DNA from 2 places in the Terribacillus jepli genome. Region 1 is predicted to be linked to the other one. Evidence: riboswitches for the same ligand, from Rfam matches in the RefSeq annotation. Region 1 holds a riboswitch; the other holds the start of a gene.
What was found. A riboswitch is a leader RNA that binds a small molecule or an ion and turns the genes downstream of it on or off. The one in region 1 is predicted to bind S-adenosylmethionine.
Positions count from the first base shown of each region.

Region 2: it holds a riboswitch for S-adenosylmethionine, as region 1 does, so the genes downstream of both, AB1K91_RS08345 (LLM class flavin-dependent oxidoreductase) here and sfnG (dimethylsulfone monooxygenase SfnG) in region 1, are expected to answer to the same signal.

Region 1 covers NZ_JBFEGH010000003.1:13,867-17,003, forward strand. The annotation lists gene AB1K91_RS04225 (GNAT family N-acetyltransferase) at 28-174, shown strand; gene sfnG (dimethylsulfone monooxygenase SfnG) at 259-1,344, opposite strand; SAM riboswitch class I at 1,446-1,551, opposite strand; gene dhaK (dihydroxyacetone kinase subunit DhaK) at 1,678-3,137, shown strand, end outside.
Region 2 covers NZ_JBFEGH010000006.1:18,955-22,091, reverse strand. The annotation lists gene AB1K91_RS08350 (methionine ABC transporter ATP-binding protein) at 1-547, opposite strand, end outside; gene AB1K91_RS08345 (LLM class flavin-dependent oxidoreductase) at 544-1,947, opposite strand; SAM riboswitch class I at 2,039-2,141, opposite strand; SAM riboswitch class I at 2,269-2,374, shown strand; gene AB1K91_RS08340 (acyl-CoA dehydrogenase family protein) at 2,448-3,137, shown strand, end outside.

The sequences.
Region 1 (3,137 bases):
ACATACAATACTAAATCCTGCTAAAGCATACTCAGTTTAGCGGTACATCCTGATTATAGAGGGCAAGGGATTGCAGCGGAGTTGCTGAACGAATTGGAAAAAGTGTGTGTGATATCAAAGGCAGGGAATTACTTTGACATGCTTGGATTATTTGGTTCCCAAAGGGTATTGTAAGGAAGGGAGATTGGATTCCGTTCAAGCAGGTAAGGTTAAAGAAAATGAAAGTGATTGCTCCTGTAAATAAGTAGACAGCCCACATTACGTGGGCTGTTTCACATTTGTCAAAGCTGCTTCCTTCGCACGAACGAGCGGAATGACTTCACGACCGAAGCGCTCCAAATCTTCTTCATAATGAAAGTGACCGGTCAGGACAAGGTCGACACCGATTTCTTTCAGGCGAATGATTTGATCGGCAACTTGTTCGGCTGTACCGATCAGGCCGGTTTTGAAGCCGTCATTATATTGGACAAGGTCCTCATAAGAGGAGTCTGCCCACATGCCTTGTTTGCTGCGGGTAGCTTGGCCTGCATCCTTGACCGATTCCCGGAAACCTTCGACGGCTTCGTTATCGGCATGAGTGACAATATCTCGTAGGAGGGATACAGCTTCTTCTTCTGTATCCCGGACAATGGCAAATCCGTTTACGGCAAATTTCACTTCTCGGCCTTCTTTGGCTGCCCGTGCCTTTACATCTTCAATTTGCTCCTGGAAGCCCTCCAGCGTATTGCCGTTCATAAAGTAATAATCCGACACGCGGGCTGCCATATCCCTGGCCACTTCTGAATTGCCGCCCTGGAATATCGGAATCTGGTTCTTTGGCTTTGGCTTTAATGGGGCATCCGTCAATCGATAAAAATCTCCCCGATAAGTAGCTTGTTCTTCTTCCCACAGTGCCCGAAGCACGCGGATGAATTCCTCGGAACGACGGTAGCGTTCGTCATGATCGAGCCAATGCTCGCCGTAGCTGATGAATTCTTGTTTGAACCAGCCACTGACGACATTGACAGCTGCGCGGCTACCGCTGATATGATCCAAAGTGGCAAGCATCTTCGCGTAGACGCCAGGATGCCAAAGCCCAGGGTGGACAGCAGAAATAAGGTTCAGTTTTTCAGTGACACTGGCAAGAGCAGAAGCGAGCGTTATCGCCTCCAGCTGTTTATCCGCCCCGTAGCTTGCGATGAAGCGCGTTTGCAGCAGGGCGTATTCAAAGCCATTCTGTTCGGCGATTTGCGCGTAGCGTTTGTTCGCTTCAAAGCTCCAATCCGTCTTTTGCGGCAATTTGGAAATGACCAGTCCGCCGCTCACATTCGGTACCCAATAAGCAAATTTCACATTCTCTGTCATGTTTATCCTCCAATAGAGTTTGCTTATCAAGACGTATACGAAACCAGCCCTTCTCCATAAAAGAGAAGGGCTGCGGATATGTAACTGCCATCCGTACACGCTTCTCATCTTCAGGATGTATTCATCCTTCTGAAATTGGCACCGTGCTGTTTACAGTCGGTTGCCGAGGCTTCACTGGGTCAGTCCCTCCGCCTCTCTTGATAAGAAAACTATTTTTTTGTGATTTTATCCAAAATTTTCTGACTTGTCAACCTAGTTTGTGCAATTGTGAATTCGTTCTGTTAAGCTGAAGGAAGATAGATACTTTTGCTTGTAATAAGAGGAGGATGACCGATGAAGAAGATCATCAATCGGCCGGAGGATGTCGTCTTGGAAATGTGCCATGGATTGGTATTGGCGCACCCGGAACTCGAGTTATTGAAAAAGTACAAAGTGATTAAAAGGAAACGACCGCAAACGGATAAGGTGACGCTGATCAGCGGTGGCGGCAGCGGGCATGAACCTTCCCATGCAGGTTTTGTCGGAGAAGGTATGCTGGATGCCGCGGTATGCGGGGATATGTTTGCTTCGCCTTCCCAAATTCAGGTCTATCAAGCAATCAAGGAAACAGCGGGTGAGAAGGGTACATTGCTGATCATTAAAAATTACAGCGGGGATATCATGAATTTCAAGAATGCTGCCCACTTGGCCGAGGAAGATGGGCTGGAAGTGGATTATGTAAAAGTGGATGATGATATCGCTGTCGAGGATAGTCTGTATACAGTCGGCAGGCGTGGTGTTGCCGGTGTCGTCCTTGTGCATAAGGTTGCCGGTGCTGCCGCTGCCGAGGGACGCGACTTGCAGCAAGTGAAAGCAGTTGCCGAAAAAGCTGTTTCCCGCACACGCAGCATCGGTGTTGCCTTGACTTCCTGTACCTTGCCTGGAGGTGAACCGACTTTAGAACTGGCAGAGGATGAGATGGAGTATGGTGTGGGTATTCATGGTGAGCCAGGGATAAGACGCGAAAAGGTTCTGTCAGCAGATGAGCTGGCAAAACGCATGGTCGATGACTTGCTGAAAGAAGGGCAGCCTGAAGAAGACGCGGTATTGCTGATCAATGGATTCGGCGGGACGCCATTGCAGGAGCTGTACTTGTTCAACCAGTCAGTCAATCGGGAGCTGGCAGAGCGCAATATAAAATTAAACCGGATATTCGTCGGCAATTATATGACTAGTATCGATATGGCGGGTGTTTCGGTAACCATCATGTCACTTGATGAGGAGCTTCGCACATTGCTTTCCAGCCATTCAGATACACCTGCTTTCAAGATCGATGGGCCGGTGGAGCAGCCAGCGTTTGATGAGGTGGAAGAATCAGCTGAAGAGACGGATGTATCTTTCCAAGTGGAAACAGACAGCACGTATGCACAAGTAAAAGGAGCTTCTATCACACTGGAAAATGTCATTTACTTAGTAGATAAAATGAGTGAAATCATCATTGAGAATGAAGCGGCTTTCAACAAGCTGGATACGCACGCAGGGGATGGTGACTTCGGTAATAGTGTAGCAAAAGGCTTCCGTCAGTTGAAAAGGGAATGGAAGCAGATTCTCGATCAAGACAGCCTGACAATTGCGAAATTCCTCGACGGTGCTTCCATGGTGATCATGGAGCATTGCGGAGGTGCATCAGGTCCGATATGGGGCGGGGCTTTCCGAGCTGCAGGTAAAGCGGCAGAAGGCAAGCAGGAGCTTTCCGTTTCGGAATTCGCTGACACGCTGCAACGTGTTGTAGCAGCTATCCAGGATATCGGGGA
Region 2 (3,137 bases), on a different contig from region 1:
GTAAAGATAAAATTGATTTTGTCGTACCAGGATCCAATGCCGAAGTTGCTTCGTCGCACAAAAGAATTTTTGGCTGATTCGCAAGCGCACGAGCAATACTGACCCGCTGCTTCTGACCGCCGCTAAGCTGCGCTGGATACTGATCCTTTCGATCCTCCAGCCCCACCAGGGCAAGCAGCTCTTCTACTCGCTGCTTGATCTGCTTTTTGTCTGCTCCTGCAGCTCGTAATGCAAATGCCACATTTTCAAATACCGTCTTTGATGAGACGAGATGAAAACCTTGAAAAATCATCCCGATCGACTGTCTGGCTTTCCGCAGATCCTTTGGTGACAACTCGTGCAAATCAACTCCGTCGACAAAGACTTTTCCAGACGTTGGCTTTTCCAATAAATTAATGCACCGCAGCAGTGTACTCTTGCCAGCACCGCTGTACCCAACAATTCCAAATACTTCACCAGCTTCGACGGTTAGTGTCACATCGTCAACACCAATGATTTGCTTGCCCTTGCTGCTGTACTTCTTTGTAATGTTCTCCAGTTTTATCACCTTTCATCTCCCTCTCCTATCGGTATTTTCAGTGCTCTGTAGTTACTTGCAGGATGTCCAGACGGCAGTCTGCTTGATTCATAGTCAAACAATTTCTCTCTCAATGTTCCTGGTTTATAGGATTGTTTATATAGTCCGCGTTCTTGAAGAATCGGAATAACCAGATCAATAAAGGACTCCAGATCCCCTGGTGTAACAAGATGATTCAAATTAAACCCGTCCACTCCTGACTCTTCGAATTGAAGCTGAATTGCATCTGCCACCTCTACCGGATTCCCTACTATCAAACTCTCATCAGGTGTATCAAATCGCTTTAATGCTTCTCCTACTGTCAGTTGCCTGGATGCATCTTTCGTCAACGAGGCTGCCTTATAGTGACCTCCTTCTGTTGATTTGCCGTATGTAAACGGCTCGTCAGGATCTAGTTCTTCGTATTCAGCAATATCATAGCCGCTTGCACCAAATTGCGCCTTGGCTGCATCAGAGCTCCAATGACTCGTGTATTCCTGGTACTTGTGCTGCGCTTCTTCTGTTGTTTTCGCTACAATAACGCTTAGGAAGGAGAAGATTTTCAGATGATCTGGATTCCGTCCATGCTTAGCAGCCCTCTCCCTTATATCATCTGCATAATAACGGATGCGATCTGGGGTAGGACCTCCCACGAATACACATTCCGCATGCTTGGAAGCAAATTCCCGTCCGCGCTCAGATGTACCTGCTTGATAGATTACCGGAGTCCGTTGCGGAGAAGGCTCACTCAAATGCGGTCCCTCGACTTGGAAATAATGACCCTCATGATGTATTTCATGTACCTTTTCAGGGTCTATTAATACTTGGTTTTCCTGATCTTCCACAACTGCATCTTCCTCCCAGCTCCTTTCCCATAGCTTATAAGAAACGTCTAAGAATTCATCGGCAATCCCATACCGCTCATCGTGCTTGATCATGTCGGTCAAACCAAAATTGCGGGCAGCGTTTGGAAGATACGAGGTCACGACATTCCAAGCAACTCTCCCCTTTGTCAGATGATCCAATGTGGAAAAACGCCGAGCATTCCCAAATGGCGGTTCATATGTAGTGCTTACCGTGACCGCGAAACCTAAATTCTCTGTGACACTGGCCATCGCTGAAACCAATAAAGCAGGGTCGTTCAACGGAACCTGCAGGCCGTCCCGTATAGAAGGAGCTTTACTATTACGATAGACATCGTATACACCCAGAACATCTGCAAAGAAAATCGCATCGAACTTGCCGCGCTCCAATAGCTTCGCCAGATCAATCCAATAATCCAAATCCTTATATTGCCGATGCCGCTTACTCTCTGGGTGCTTCCATAACCCATGCGAATTGTGCATCGCACTATTCATATCAAATGCATTCAGAATGATTTGTTTTCCCACTTTTTATCCCTCCATTTTTACAAATAAAAGACCCCTTCTCGGATAAGAAGAGGTCTGGCTGAGCCGACGCAGGCGTACAACGTCCACTCTCTTCTCATCTTTCAAGCTAGTAGCTTGCTGGAATTGGCACAGTACTGCAGCAGTCTGTTGCCGAGGCTTCAAAGGGCCAGTCCCTCCACCTCTCTGGATAAGAAATGCTTATTGAATTAAAGCTCAATATACAGGACAGTCCTCTACCTGTCAATCGAGTTTTTGAAACTAATTTGATAATTGACAACATTCTGTTTAATGATTTATATTTATGCCGACAACCTAATGAATCACTTATCTAGAGTCAGGGTAGGAACTGGTCCTGCGACCCTGCAGCAACCGCTTTAACAAAGCAAGGTGCTAATTCCAGCAGACAGATATGTCTGAGAGATGAGAGAGAATATGTACATAAACGTATCCTCTTTCTCTTAGAAAGAGGTTTTTTATTTTATTGGATGAGGAGAATGAAGATGCGAGAGACTGCCGAAAAAACTGAATTGTTCGATCAAGTGAAACAGCAAGCAATAAAATTAGCTGCAATGTTTAAAGAACGTGCCGCCCATACTGATTCAACCGGTGAATTTCCGTACGAAAACTTCCAAGCTTTAAAAGAAAGCAACTTTTTGTCATTGACTGTCCCTCCAGAATATGGCGGCAAAGGATTGAATCTCTCAGAGTACTTACAGATCCAAGAAATACTTGCCCAAGGAGATGCTGCAACAGCCCTGTCATTCGGCTGGCAGCTTGGTGTCATTTTGGAAAATGCCGAAAACCGGAAGTGGGATGAACATAGCTTTCAAGATCTAAGCTATAAAATCGTGCACGATAAGATTCTGCTGAATTTAGCACAGACGGAAAACGCTACCGGCAGCCCTTCAAGAGGAGCGGCTCCTACCACTATCGCAAGTTCGGAAGGAACAAAATGGAAAATCAATGGACGCAAATCCTTTGCTTCGATAGCTGCAGCATTGGACTATAGCATTGTCACGGCGACGATTCACCCTTCCGGCAACAAAGGCTTCTTTTTGATTGATCATTCCTTGGAAGGTGTCGCTGTGGAGGAAACTTGGGACAGTATCGCGATGAGAGGCACAAGGAGTGACGACATCATATTGGATGATGTACTCGTGGATCAAGAGGCGCTGCTTGTGGAAGAAAAC